2 regions of the Leifsonia sp. NPDC077715 genome follow, and region 2 is predicted to be linked to the other one. Evidence: predicted binding sites of a transcription regulator. Region 2 holds the regulator's gene; the other holds the start of a gene.
The links. The regulator HrcA, encoded in region 2, represses chaperone genes, less so after heat shock. The targets are predictions, from matches to a motif close to TTNGCACTCGNNNNNNNCGAGTGCNAA.
Positions count from the first base shown of each region.

Region 1: the regulator HrcA is predicted to act here: its motif matches at 2,334-2,360, upstream of AB0P25_RS05115 (Hsp20/alpha crystallin family protein).

Region 1 covers NZ_JBFBOG010000001.1:1,032,416-1,039,589, reverse strand. The annotation lists gene hutH (histidine ammonia-lyase) at 1-796, opposite strand, end outside; gene AB0P25_RS05125 (IclR family transcriptional regulator) at 889-1,647, shown strand; gene AB0P25_RS05120 (DNA starvation/stationary phase protection protein) at 1,672-2,247, opposite strand; gene AB0P25_RS05115 (Hsp20/alpha crystallin family protein) at 2,427-2,894, shown strand; gene AB0P25_RS05110 (SRPBCC family protein) at 2,918-3,358, opposite strand; gene AB0P25_RS05105 (NAD(P)/FAD-dependent oxidoreductase) at 3,361-4,905, opposite strand; gene AB0P25_RS05100 (DEAD/DEAH box helicase) at 5,172-7,174, shown strand, end outside.
Region 2 covers NZ_JBFBOG010000003.1:739,924-747,097, reverse strand. The annotation lists gene lepA (translation elongation factor 4) at 1-1,822, shown strand, start outside; gene AB0P25_RS17455 (dihydrofolate reductase family protein) at 1,826-2,434, opposite strand; gene AB0P25_RS17450 (DUF1990 domain-containing protein) at 2,539-3,186, shown strand; gene hemW (radical SAM family heme chaperone HemW) at 3,186-4,421, shown strand; gene AB0P25_RS17440 (DUF4870 domain-containing protein) at 4,434-4,817, opposite strand; gene AB0P25_RS17435 (DUF4870 domain-containing protein) at 4,909-5,343, opposite strand; gene hrcA (heat-inducible transcriptional repressor HrcA) at 5,502-6,524, shown strand; gene dnaJ (molecular chaperone DnaJ) at 6,575-7,174, shown strand, end outside.

The DNA of each region.
Region 1 (7,174 bases), on a different contig from region 2:
CGAGCATCGCGCGCAGATTCGCGGCCGAGATGGCCTGGCCCGCCTGTGGGCGCAGCCGCTGCAGGTCGTCGGCGAAGACGGCGTCGGTGCCGAGCAGCGCCTCGACGCTCATCGCAGCGGCGATGTCGGCGTCGGCGAGGAGGCCGTGCAGGTCGTGGATGGCCAGCGCGAGCATCCCGAGCATCCCGTCGGTGCCGTTGATGAGCGCGAGCCCTTCCTTTTCGGCGAGGACGACCGGCCGGATGCCCGCCGCCGCCAGGGCCGCGGAGGCGTCCACGAGCTCACCGTCGACGCGGACGCGGCCCTCGCCCATCGCCGCGAGGGCGCACTGCGCAAGCGGCGCCAGGTCCCCGGAGCAGCCGAGCGACCCGTACTCGTGGACGACCGGCGTGATCCCGGCGTTCAGGAGGGCCGCGTACGTCTCGACGGTCTCGGGCCGGGCGCCGGTGCGTCCGGTCATCAGGGTGGACAGGCGCAGCAGCACGAGTGCGCGCACCACCTCCTGCTCGACCTCCGGGCCGGAGCCCGCCGCGTGCGATCGCACCAGGCTGGCCTGCAGCTGCGCGCGCCGGTCGCCGGGGATGAACGTGGTGGCGAGGGCGCCGAACCCGGTGGAGATGCCGTAGTGCGGCTCGGTGTCGTCGGCGAGCGCTTCGATGATCGCGCGGGAGGCGGCGACGCCCTCCAGCGCCTCGGGGTCGAGTTCGATGCGGGCGTCGTGCCGGGCGACGGCGACGACGTCGGCGATGGTCAGCGCGCCGGTGCCGACGGTGACGGAGGTCTGGGTCTGGAGCATGCTCCGATCCTCGCGCCGAGGGCGGTGGCGGCGGGTCAGCGGTAGGCTGCTCGGTGTCCGGGATCCCAGACTCGGCCGGCGAGGAGGATGACGTGAGCAAGGTGCCCGCCGCCGAGAACACGCTCCGCATCCTGGGCTACCTGGGGACGCAGCGCGGTCCGGTGCCCGCCGCCGCGATCGCCGGACACCTCGGGCTGCCGCGCTCGACCGTCTACCACCTGCTCACGGTGCTGGCGGAGCACGGCTTCGTGCTGCACTTCCCCGAGGCGAAACGCTACGGCCTGGGCGTCGCGGCGTACGAGCTGTCGAGCGGGTTCTCGCGGCAGCAGCCGCTCAGCCGCCTCGGGCGTCCCATCGTCGCGGCTCTCGTGGATGCGATCGGGGAGTCCGGGCACGTCGCCGTGCTGCACGGGCGCGACGTGGTCTACATCGTCGAGGAGCGCGCCCCGCGCCGGCCGCGCCTCGTCACGGATGTGGGCGTCCGTCTCCCCGCGCACCTGACGGCGAGCGGACGCGCCCTGCTGGCCACGCTCCCCCGGGAGCAGCTGCGCGCGCTGTACCCGGATTCCGGCGCGTTCGAGGACCGCACCGGCTCCGGCCCGCACTCGTACGCCGAGTTGCGCCGCCTGGTGACCGAGGCGCGCGAGCGCGGCTACGCGACGGAGGACGGCGACGTGACGCCGGGCTTCGCGTCCGTCGCCGTCTCCGTGCGCGATCACGCGGGCTGGCCGGCGGCCGGGATCGCCGTCACGTTCCCGCGCGAGAACGTCCCGCCGGAGCGATGGGATGGGCTCGCCGCGCGGGTGCGCGAGACGGCGGCCGAGCTGTCCCGCCGGATCCGGGGGAGCTGACCGGCCACCGCCTCGCGTGGACGCTCAGGCCCGGCTGGGCGTGCGGTTCTCTGCGCTGACCATCCAGGCGAACTGCTCCAGCTTCTCGATGATCGCGTGGAGCAGGTCGGCCGAGGTCGGGTCCTCCTCGTCGACGTCGTCGTGCACGTCGCGCATGGTGCGGACGACCGCCTCCAGCCGCTCGGTGATGAGGTCCACCGTCTCCTCGGTGTCGACCTCGCCGTTCGGGAACTCCGGGAGGCTGGTCTGCTCGGCGACGGTCGCGCTGCGTCCGTCGGGCGTCGCATGCAGAGCGCGCAGTCGCTCGGCGACGTCGTCGCTGAACTCGCGCGCGGCCTCGACGATCTCGTCGAGCTGCAGGTGGAGGTCGCGGAAGTTGCGGCCGACGACGTTCCAGTGCGCCTGCTTGCCCTGGAGGTGCAGCTCGATCAGGTCGACGTGCACGCGCTGGAGGTTCTGCGCCAGCTCGGTCGAGGCGACGAAGCCGTGCTCGGCGTGCTCGCGGCGCGTCGGGGCGACGCCGACCGCGCTCGTGCGGCGGACCGCGGGGGTCTTCGGCTTCTTCGCGCTGCTCTTCGTCTTGGTGTCGGTTGCGGCCACGATGGGTCCCTTCTGTTCGATGGACGACACGCACGGTATGCCGCGGGAACGCGGCCCGGAACCGCCTTGACAAGCCCGAAAACCACTTGGCACTCTCGTAGTGAGAGTGCTAATATCTGTGGCCGAAAGGCGGCGATAACCGCCTCTCATCAGCTCAATTGAAGAAAGGGGTACATCTGATGGCCATGTCGTTCGATCCTTTCTCCCAGTTGGACCGGATCGCCCAGAGCGTGTTCGACACCAGTCGCCAGCCGCGCCTGATGCCGGTCGACCTCTTCCGGGAGGGCGACCGCTACATCCTGAACGCCGACCTTCCCGGCGCCGACCCGTCGTCGGTGGATGTGGACGTCGACGGCCACCTCCTCACGATCCGCGCGGTGCGCACGGCCGCCGATCGCGACGGTGCCCGCTGGCTCGCGCAGGAGCGGCCCTACGGTGCCTACATGCGCCAGTTCACGATCGGCGACGACGTCGATCCGGACGGCATCACCGCGTCGTACGACAACGGGGTGCTGAGCGTCATGATCCCGGTCGCCGAGCGGGCGAAGCCGCGCAAGATCGCGGTGGAGTCGAGGCGATCGGAGGGCGGCGGCGGCACGATGCGCGTCGATGAGGCGCGCAGCGACGCCCGGGCGGTCTCGTCGTAACCGGGTGACCGCGGGGGCCGCCGTCAGTGTTCGGCGCGCCCCCGCGCCACCCACTCCAGCCGCCGCAGCGTCTCCGCGTTCCGCACATGCAGCAGCGCGTCGGCGATGACCCCGGGGAGCTTCGTCACGATCCCGGTGTGGGGGTACTCCTCGATGCGCACCAGGCAGCCTCCGCCGCGCGGCTTCACGTCGATGATCACGCGCTCGGTGCCGAAGGGCCGCGTCTTCGCCTCCAGCACCATCCGCCGCGGCGGGTCCCACTCGTCGATGCGCGTCTCGTCGTTGAGGACCAGCGGCCACACGCCCACGGAGTGGTGCAGGCGCGAGCCCTGCGCGGGGTAGCGGTCGTCCGCTGCGCGCAGACGGGACGCGCCGACGACCCAGGTCGGGTAGACCCACGGGTCGGCGAGGACGGCGAAGACCTGCTCGGGTGTGCAGGCCATACGGCGGACGTTGACGGACATGATCACGGCTCCGATGGGGTCGGTGGACGCAGCGCGTCCGGGATGAGCGGGGCGGACGGCGGAGCGGCTACCTGGTCGGGCGCGGGCGCGAGGTCGGGCATCCGGGTCATCCCGAACTCGTGGCGGAGGGCGCTGCGGGCCGCGTAGTAACCGCCCAGGCCGTGGACGCCCGGGCCGGGCGTCACGGACGCAGAGGCCAGATAGAGGCCGCGCCCGGGCATCCGCCACGGCTCCGTCGAGAGCACGGGACGCGCGACGAGCTGACCCAAGTCGGGGGCGCCGGCGGAGATGTCGCCGCCGATGTAGTTGGGGTTGTGCTGCTCCATCTGCACCGCGTTCATCGTGTTCGTGCCGATGATGAGGTCGCGGAAGCCGGGTGCGAACTGCTCGATGCGGCGGATGATCGCCTCCGTGCGGTCCTCCGTCGAACCGCGCGGCACATGCGTGTAGGCCCAGAGCACGTGCTTCCCCGCGGGCGCGCGGGTGGCGTCGAACAGCGACGGCTGCGCGACCAGCACGTACGGCGGGTCGCTCTGCCGGCCGTGCGCCACCGCATTCTCCGAGCGCGCGGTCTCTGGACGGGTGCCGCCCAGGTGGACGGTGCCCGTCTCGAACAGCTCGGGGTTGGTCCACGGGACCGGGCCGGACAGGGCGAAGTCAGCTTTGAAGACGCCGTTGCCGTCACGGAAGCGGGAGACGCGGCGGAGGTAGGACGCGGGGAGCCGGTCCTCGCCGAGCCGGACCGCGTCCGCCACGTGCGTGTCGAAGACGATCACCCGTGCGTCCGGCAGGTCGGCCAGTGACGTGACCGGCGTGCTCGTGACGATCTCGCCGCCGTGCGCTTGCAGGTCGGCGGCCATCGCGTCCGCGATCGCCCGGCTGCCTCCGACGGGGATCGGCCAGCCGCGGGCGTGGGCCTGGACTGCGAGCGCGAGCCCGGCGGCCGCGCCGGCCAGGCTGGGCAGCGACAGCGTCGTGTGCGCGAAGACGCCGGAGAGCAGCGCGCCCGGCGCTTCGGTGCGGAACGGAAGGTCCCACCACGGGCCGCCCTGCGCGAGTGCGGTGAGCCCGAACCGTGCGGCGACGAGTGGATGCCGGGGCACCTGCAGCAGCTCCGAGAGGGTGAACTGCGCCACCGCGTCCGCGTCGCGCACCAGCGGACCGAGGAGCGCCCGCCAGGCCGGCCCGTCGACGCCGAGGCCGTCCACCGTGCGCTCCAGGTCGAGGTACGCCATGGCGACCCGGCCGCCGTCCAGAGGGTTGCCGTACGACGCCGTCGGCACCACGAACGGCACCCGGCGCTCCAGCTGGAACCTGCGGAAGAACCCGGAGGCGAAGGCGAGCGGATGCACGGCCGAGCAGATGTCGTGCAGGAAGCCCGGCAGCGTCAACTCCTCGGTGCGGAGGCCGCCGCCGATGGTCGCGTTGCGCTCGTACACCCGCACCCGGAGGCCGGCCCGCGCGAGCGTCAGCGCGGCCGCGAGACCGTTCGGGCCCGACCCGATGACGATCGCATCGAGGCCGTCCGACGAGGTGGATGCGCTCATACCTCCCTGTATACCCCGCGCCCGCACAGCGGCCGAGGGTGATGGGCAGCCCGTTCCCAGCCTGCGTCCTGTATCGTTGGCAGGTCGGCTCTTGACACCGCGCTCGTCGCGCGGATGGGTTTGTCAGTCAAGCGGGCCGGTTCTGCACCCGATCAGCGGTGCGGATCACATGATCGTGAACGGCCCGAGCAGAGTTTCGCCCGGGATACATCCGGTGCGCTTCGGCGTGCCGCCGCGCACTCGAGACCAACCCAGGAAGCACATCCATGCCCGGATACAACAAAGACCGACGATCGCAGCCGTCCCGCGGCGGCGCCCCCAAGAGCGGCAGCCGCAGCCCCAAGCACCGCGGCTACCGCGCCGAGGAGCAGGGCGCGGCCCCGAAGAAGGCCCGCTGGAGCACGGAGGACCGCGCCGCGCGCGGCCGCTCCGTCTACGGCAGCCGCGACGACAGCGCCGGCTCCGGCCGCGGTGCCTCGCGCGGAGAGCGCCCCAACTGGGAGCCCCGCGGCAAGGACGCGCGCCGCACCGAGCGCGAGTGGGAGGACCGCTCGCAGCGCCAGGAGCGTCCGCGCCGGTCGTACGACGACCGCGCCGAGCGTCCGCGCCGCGACCAGGACGACCGTCCGCGTCGCGACTTCGGTGACCGTGCCGAGCGCCCGCGGCGCGAGTACGACGACCGCCCGCGGCGTCAGTACGACGACCGTACGGAGCGTTCGCGTCGCGACTTCGGTGACCGTGCCGATCGTCCGCGTCGGGAGTACGACGACCGCCCGCGTCGCGACTTCGGTGACCGTGCCGAGCGCCCGCGTCGTGAGTACGACGACCGCCCGCGTCGTCAGTACGAGGACCGTGCGGAGCGTCCCCGCCGCGACTTCGGCGACCGTGCCGAGCGTCCCCGCCGTGAGTACGACGACCGTCCGCGTCGCGACTTCGGTGACCGTGCCGAGCGCCCCCGCCGCGAGTTCGGTGACCGTCCCCGCCGCGACTTCGGCGACCGCGCCGAGCGTCCCCGCCGCGACTTCGACGACCGCCCGCGCCGCGACTCCTCCTTCTACCCGTCGCGCGACGAGAAGCCCGCGTTCGACCCCACCGACGATGTCGTCCTCGAGCGCCTGGAGGCGGAGGCCATCCAGGCGCAGGACGTCGAGGGCGTGACCTTCGCCGATCTCGGCCTCGGCGGCAACATCGTCCGCGCGCTCGCCGAGCTCGGCGCCGAGACCCCGTTCCCGATCCAGGCCGCCACCACCCCGGATGTGCTGGCCGGCAAGGACGTGCTCGGCCGCGGCCGCACCGGCTCCGGCAAGACCATCGCCTTCGGCGCCCCCATGGTCGAACGCCTGATGCAGCTGTGGGCCGAGTCCGGCAAGTCCGGCGGCAAGCGTCAGCTCGGCCGTGCGCCGCGCGCGCTCATCCTGGCCCCGACCCGCGAGCTCGCGCTGCAGATCGACCGCACCGTGCAGCCCATCGCCCGCAGCGTCGGCCTCTTCACCACCCAGATCTACGGCGGCGTGCCGCAGGGCCGCCAGGTGGGTGCGCTGCAGCGCGGCGTCGACATCGTGATCGGCACCCCCGGCCGCATCGAAGACCTCGTGGAGCAGGGCCGCCTCGACCTCAGCGAGGTCGCCATCACCGTCCTGGACGAGGCCGACCACATGTGCGACCTCGGCTTCCTCGAGCCTGTGCAGCGCATCCTGCGCCACACCTCGGACGGCGGCCAGAAGCTGCTCTTCTCGGCGACCCTGGACTCCGGTGTCGCACAGCTGGTCGACGAGTTCCTGGTCGAGCCGGCCGTGCACGAGGTGGCGGGCGAGGACCAGGCGTCCTCGACCATCGACCACCGCGTGCTCGTCATCGAGCACCGCGACAAGGGCGCCATCATCGAGCAGCTCGCCGACCGCGACGGCAAGACCCTGGTCTTCGCCCGAACCCGCGCCTTCGCCGAAATGCTCGCCGACCAGCTGGAGGACGCCGGCATCCCCGCCGTCAGCCTCCACGGCGACCTCAACCAGTCGCGCCGCACGCGGAACCTGGCCCAGCTGACGAGCGGACGCGTCAACGTGCTGGTCGCGACGGACGTCGCCGCACGCGGCATCCACGTCGACGACATCGACCTGGTGATCCAGGCGGACGCCCCGGACGAGTACAAGACGTACCTGCACCGCTCCGGCCGCACCGGTCGCGCCGGCAAGCAGGGCACCGTCGTCACGCTGATCCCGAAGCACCGCCAGCGCCGGATGAACGAGCTGCTGGGCCGCGCCGAGATCGA
Region 2 (7,174 bases):
GCCCGCCGCGACCGACCCGGCCTCCCTGCGCAACTTCTGCATCATCGCGCACATCGACCACGGCAAGTCGACGCTGGCCGACCGCATGCTGCAGATCACCGGCGTGGTCTCCGATCGGGACATGCGGGCGCAGTACCTCGACCGCATGGACATCGAGCGCGAGCGCGGCATCACCATCAAGAGCCAGGCCGTCCGGATGCCGTGGTCGGTCGACGGCGACACGTTCGCGCTGAACATGATCGACACCCCCGGGCACGTCGACTTCACATACGAGGTGTCCCGGTCGCTCGCCGCCTGTGAGGGCGCGATCCTGCTGGTGGACGCCGCGCAGGGCATCGAGGCGCAGACGCTCGCGAACCTCTACCTCGCGCTCGAGAACGATCTGACGATCATCCCGGTGCTCAACAAGATCGACCTGCCTGCGGCCGACCCCGACAAGTACGCGGAAGAGCTGGCGAGCCTCATCGGCGGCAAGCCGGAGGACGTCCTGCGCGTGTCCGGCAAGACGGGCATGGGCGTCGAAGCGCTGCTCGACCGGGTGGTCGCCGAGATCCCCGCCCCGGTCGGCGTGGCCGACGCACCCGCCCGCGCCATGATCTTCGACTCCGTCTACGACAGCTACCGCGGCGTCGTCACCTACGTCCGCATGGTCGACGGCAAGCTGCAGCCGCGCGAGCGCATCCAGATGATGTCGACCCGCGCAACGCACGAAATCCTCGAGATCGGCGTCTCCTCGCCCGAGCCGACCCCGTCGAACGGCCTCGGCGTCGGCGAGGTGGGCTACCTGATCACCGGTGTGAAGGACGTCCGCCAGTCGAAGGTCGGTGACACGATCACCTCCGCCGCGAAGCCGGCGACCGACGCGCTGCCCGGCTACACCGAGCCCAAGCCGATGGTGTTCTCCGGTCTCTACCCGATCGACGGGAGCGACTACCCGGAGCTGCGCGAAGCGCTCGACAAGCTCAAGCTCTCCGACGCGGCGCTCGTCTACGAGCCCGAGACCTCGGTCGCCCTCGGCTTCGGGTTCCGTTGCGGTTTCCTCGGGCTGCTCCACCTCGAGATCATCACCGAGCGCCTGTCGCGCGAGTTCGGCCTGGACCTCATCACGACCGCGCCGAGCGTGATCTACGAGGTGACGACCGAGGACAAGAAGACCGTCACGGTCACCAACCCGAGCGAGTTCCCGGGCGGCAAGATCGACAAGGTGGAGGAGCCGATCGTCAAGGCGGCCATCCTCGCCCCGAAGGACTATGTCGGCGTCATCATGGAGCTCTGCCAGAGCCGCCGCGGCTCCCTGCTCGGCATGGAGTACCTGGGCGAGGACCGCGTCGAGATCCGCTACACGATGCCGCTCGGCGAGATCGTCTTCGACTTCTTCGACCAGCTGAAGTCCAAGACGGCCGGCTACGCCTCCCTCGACTACGAGCCCTACGGCGAGCAGGAGTCCGACCTCGTGAAGGTCGACATCCTCCTCCAGGGCGAGACGGTCGACGCGTTCAGCGCGATCGTGCATCGCGACAAGGCCTACGCCTACGGCACCATGATGGCCTCCCGCCTGCGGGAGCTAATCCCGCGGCAGCAGTTCGAGGTGCCCATCCAGGCCGCGATCGGCGCCCGGATCATCGCGCGCGAGAACATCCGCGCGATGCGCAAGGACGTCCTCGCCAAGTGCTACGGCGGCGACATCACCCGAAAGCGCAAGCTCCTCGAGAAGCAGAAGGAGGGCAAGAAGCGCATGAAGATGGTCGGCCGCGTCGAGGTCCCCCAAGAGGCGTTCATCGCCGCGCTCTCCGGCGACACGGAGAAGAAGGACAAGAAGTAGCGGTCACCCTCGCCGGTACACGTTCACCAGCACCCCCGACGCGAGCGGCCGGGTCGACTCCAGGGTGAGCCGCTGGTGCGGGAAGCCGTCCGGGAACAGCTTCTTCCCCGTCCCGAGCACCAGCGGGTAGACCATCAGCCGGTACTCGTCGATGAGGTCGGCCGCGGCAAGCGTCCGGACGAGCTCCGTGCTGCCCCAGATGCGGATCTCGCCGTCGATCTCGTCCCGGAGCCGCGCGACCTCGTCGGCGACATCCGGACCGAGCAGAAACGAGTTCTGCCAGCCCAGCTCGGTGACGGTCCGCGAGACGACGTACTTCGGGACGCGGTTGTACCGGCGGGTCAGCTCACCCTCCAGCCCCGGTGCGTCCTCATCCCACACGCCCCACGAGCGCGCCCAGATGTCGTAGGTGGTCCGGCCGAGCAGCAGCGCCTCGGTGCGGCTCTCCCAGTCGAGCACGAGCGAGTCGTCGGAGCCGTCGTCGTGCTCCGCGTCCCAGTCCAGGGCCCAGCCGCCGTAGGGGAAGTCGCCCGAGGGGTCCTCCTCCGGTCCGCCGCCGCCCTGCACCACGCCGTCGAGCGTGATGAACGCCTGCAGCACGATCCTGCCCATGGGTGCTCCCTTCGCTGCGAGTCCTGTCCACTACAGCACGGCCGCCTCCCGGGCTCCAGACCCCCGTTTCGCGAACCTGCGCCGGATGGCGGAAGATGGATGACATGCGGCGCTCCAGCTTCACCGACCAACCCGTCACGTACGGGGCGGTCGGCGCCACCCAGGCGGCGGATCTGCTGTACTACCCGCCGAAGGGCTACAAGCCGCTGGAGCGCAGCATCCGGTTGGGCAGCGGCGACGAGCGCTTCGACGCCGCGGCGACCGCGCTCATGGCGTGGGGCGTGCAGAAGGGCAGCGGCATCCTCGTCACCGACGTGAACGAGGGCACCGGCGTGCAGTACGAGGGCGTCGAGTTCGGGCCCGACGGCACACCGATGCGGATGCGCGCCAACCGGCCCGAGGAGGACGTCTTCGCCGACGATGGCACCCCGTTCGTCCGCAACGGGATGACGGCGGTGCTGAAGATCCCGTTCGGCCCGTTCAAGGTGTCCGCACCCATCCGCGTGGTCTATGTGATCGACGAGCCGCACCGGCGCGGCTTCGCCTATGGGACGCTGCACGGCCATCCAGAGAGCGGCGAGGAGCTGTTCCTGGTCGAACGCCACGACGACGGGACCGTGTGGTTCGTCCTTCGCGCGCTCTCCCGGCCCTCCAACGCCTTCTACCGGCTGGTGTCGCCCGTGCTCGGGATGGTGCAGCGTCGCTACACCGCCAAGTACCTCCGCGCGCTTCACCCCGCGAGCTCCGCCTGATGCCGAGCACCCTGCCCCTGGGCGACCCGGCCCCCGCCGACGGTCTGCTGCCCGCGAGCGCGGCGGACGGCGCCGGCGACCGCGACTTCGGCGTGTACCTGCACGTCCCGTTCTGCCGCGTCCGCTGCGGCTACTGCGACTTCAACACGTACACCGCGACCGAGCTGCGCGGCGTCTCCCAGTCCGAGTACGCAGGCCACGCCGTCCGCGAGGTGGAGTTCGCGGCCGGTGTGCTCCGCGACAGCGGCCTCCCGCATCGCCCCGTCTCCACCGTGTTCTTCGGCGGCGGCACTCCCACGCTGCTCCCGCCGGGCGACCTCGCGGCCATGCTGGGCGCGGTCCGCGACGCCTGGGGGCTCGCCGACGGCGCCGAGGTGACCACCGAGGCGAACCCCGACTCGGTGGATGCCGACGACCTCCGCCGCCTCGCCGACGCCGGCTTCACGCGGGTGTCGTTCGGGATGCAGTCCGCCGTCCCGCACGTCCTGGAGACGCTGGAGCGCACCCACGACCCGGCGCGCATCCCGCTCGTCGTCGGCTGGGCGCGCGAGGCCGGACTCCAGGTGAGCCTCGACCTCATCTACGGCACGCCGGGGGAGTCGTTGGACGACTGGTCGCAGAGCCTCGACACCGCGCTGGCCTGCAAGCCGGACCACCTGTCGGCGTACGCGCTGATCGTCGAGCCGGGCACCAAGCTCGCGCGGCAGATCCGCTCGGGGCAGGTGCCCGAGCCGGACGACGACCTCGAAGCCGACATGTACGAGCTGGCCGACCAGCGCCTCGCCGACGCCGGGTACGACTGGTACGAGGTCAGCAACTGGGCAACGGATCAGACCCACCGCTCCCGGCACAACCTCGCCTACTGGCTCGGACACGACTGGTGGGGGATCGGCCCGGGCGCGCACAGCCACGTCGGCGGCGTCCGCTGGTGGAACGTGAAGCACCCGGCCGCCTACGCCCAGCGGGTGCTGGCGGGCGAGTCCCCGGCAGCCGGGCGCGAGACGCTGGACGCGGGAACGCGGCACGTCGAGCGCGTCCTGCTGCTCAGCCGCATCCGCGAAGGCGTGTCGACTGCGGAGCTCGGAGACGCCAGCCGCCACGAGATCCCCGGCCTCATCGCCGACGGCCTGGTGGACGGAAGAGCCGCCCTCCGCGGGTCGATCGTGCTGACCTTGCGGGGGCGGCTCCTGGCCGACGCTGTGGTGCGCCGGCTGCTCGCGGACGAGGCCGCGTGAGCGGCCGAGTCGCTAGCTGACGAACTTGATCGCGATCGGATACGTGTAGTACTCGCCCTGGTTCGCCTTGATCGCGGCGATGATGCTGAACACGATGTCGAGCACCCACGCGGCGATGATGATGAAGATGCCGATGACGACGATCGACAGGATGCCGCCGACGACGTAGGCGATGAAGATCGTGATCTGGAAGTTCAGCGCCGTCGCCGCGTGCGCCCGGACGAACGGACCGCGGTCCTTCAGCACCAGGTACCCGATGAGCGCCGGGATCCAGCTGAACAGGATGCCGCCGATCTGGATGAGGGTCGCCCAAAGCTTCTCGTCGGCCGGGCTGAGCTGCTGCGCGGCGCCGCCGTAGGGCTGCTGCGGCGGGGGCGGCGGAGGTGTCGCGGACATGGTGCTGTTCTCCCTTGTTGGACAGGGTGGACATGGTCGGCCTCAGCCTAGGGCGTGAAGCCCCAGCCTGAGAAGAGTCTGAACGCGTCGGTTACTTGATGAAGCGGAAGTTCACCGGGTAGCGATAGGTGCCGCCGCTGTTCACGCGCACGAAGCCGAGGATCGAGAACACCAGGTTCACGATGTACAGCGCCCACGGGATGAGCAGGCCGAAGAGCAGATAGCCGATCCCGTAGGTGAAGCTGCCGATGATCACCCCGATGATCTGCGAGGCGATCCAGGCGAGGATCCAGGTGATCTGCCAGTTCAGGGCTTCCTTGGCCTCCTGGTTGGTGAGACGTCCGCGGTCCTTGAACACGAGGTAGATGATGAGGGAGGGGAGGATCCACAGGATGCCTCCCAGATGGGCGAAGGCGGCCCACTGCTTGTCCTGCGCGGCATCGAGCGGGGCGGCGGGGGTCGAGGCGTACGGCTGCTGCGGGGGGACGCCGCCGGCGGGGTCGGCGGGCTGATTCGGGTCTGACATCGGCGTAGCCCTTTCATGATCGGTTGCGACACGCGTCGAACCGGTGCACATACGGTACTGCCGCCGTGTCACAGCCGACAATCATCCTGACCGCGTTTCCTCGCGGTAGGATTGGCACTCAGGAACAGCGAGTGCTAATCGGTCGACGGGAGGCGGGCATGGTCTCGGAACGCAGTCTCGAAGTGCTGCGCGTCATCGTTCAGGATTACGTGGCGTCGCGGGAGCCGGTGGGATCGAAGAGCATCGTGGAGCGGCACTCCTTCGGCGTGTCCGCCGCGACCATCCGGAACGACATGGCCCTGCTCGAGGAGGAGGAGCTGATCGCGGCTCCGCACACCTCCTCCGGGCGCGTCCCCACCGACAAGGGCTACCGCCTGTTCGTCGACCACCTGGCCGAAGTGCGGCCGCTGTCGACCGCGCAGCGCACGGCCATCGAGACGTTCCTCGGCGCGTCCGGCGACTTCGACGAAGTGCTCTCGCGCACCGTGCGCCTGCTCTCGCAGCTGACCAACCAGGTCGCGCTGGTGCAGTACCCCTCGGTGACGCGCTCGCGCATCCGGCACATCGAGCTGGTCGCGCTCGCGCCGCGGCGGCTGCTCAGCGTGCTCATCACCGATTCCGGTGCGGTGGAGCAGCGGGTCATCGAGCTGCCGGCCGAGCTGAGCGACGAGGATGTGGCCGAGATCCGCGGCGCGATCAACGGGGCGGTCGCCGGCCTGACCCTGACCGAGGCGACCACCCGGATGCGCGACCTGCCCGCCGCACTCACCGACCGCACCCGCGCGCTGGTCGAGCCCGTCGCGAGCGCCCTGCTCGATCAGATCGCCGCCAACCGGCAGGAGAAGCTGGTCATGGCCGGTGCGGCCAACCTGGTCCGCACCGAGCTCGACTTCCCGGGCAGCATCACGCCGGTCCTGGAGGCGATCGAGGAGCAGGTGGTGCTCCTGCGGCTCTTCGACGAGATGGCGACCGACCAGCACGGCGTGGCCGTCAGCATCGGCCGAGAGAACGCCGTCTTCGGGCTCACGGAAGCATCCATCGTCTCCAGCGGTTACAGTGCGGCAGGAGCGGATGTGGCCCGCGTGGGCCTGCTCGGTCCGCTCCGCATGGACTACTCGGGCAACATGGCGGCCGTCCGCGCCGTCGCCCGCTACCTCTCCCGGCTGCTCGGCGACCAATAGGCGCCGGCAGCCCGAATCACAGCACGACGAAAGAAGAAGGAACAGCCCACGTGGCCGACCACTACGAAGTCCTCGGTGTCGAGCGAGACGCCAGCCCCGACGAGATCAAGAAGGCGTACCGCCGCCTCGCGCGCGAGCTGCACCCGGATGTGAACCCGAGCGCCGAGGCGCAGGAGCGGTTCAAGCTGGTGACGCACGCGTACGACGTCCTCAGCGACCCGCAGCAGCGTCAGCAGTACGACCTCGGCGGCTCCGGCGGTTTCGGCGGAGCGGGCGGGGCCGACTTCGCTGGCTTCAGCGACATCTTCGAGACGTTCTTCGGCGGGGGAGGCGGCGGGGGCCGTGGGCCGCGGTCGCGCCGCGAGCGGGGTCAGGATGCGCTGCTGCGCGTCGAGGTCGACCTCGACGAGGTCGTCTTCGGCACGCACCGCGACCTCGAGGTCGACACGGCCGTCGTCTGCGAGACCTGCAACGGCTCCTGCTGCCAGCCGGGAACCCAGCCCGTGACCTGCGACATCTGCCACGGCACCGGCAGCATCCAGCGGTCCGTCCGCTCGCTGCTCGGCAACGTGATGACCTCGAGCCCGTGCGGCACCTGCCGCGGCTACGGCACGGTCATCGCCACGCCGTGCGTCACCTGCCAGGGCCAG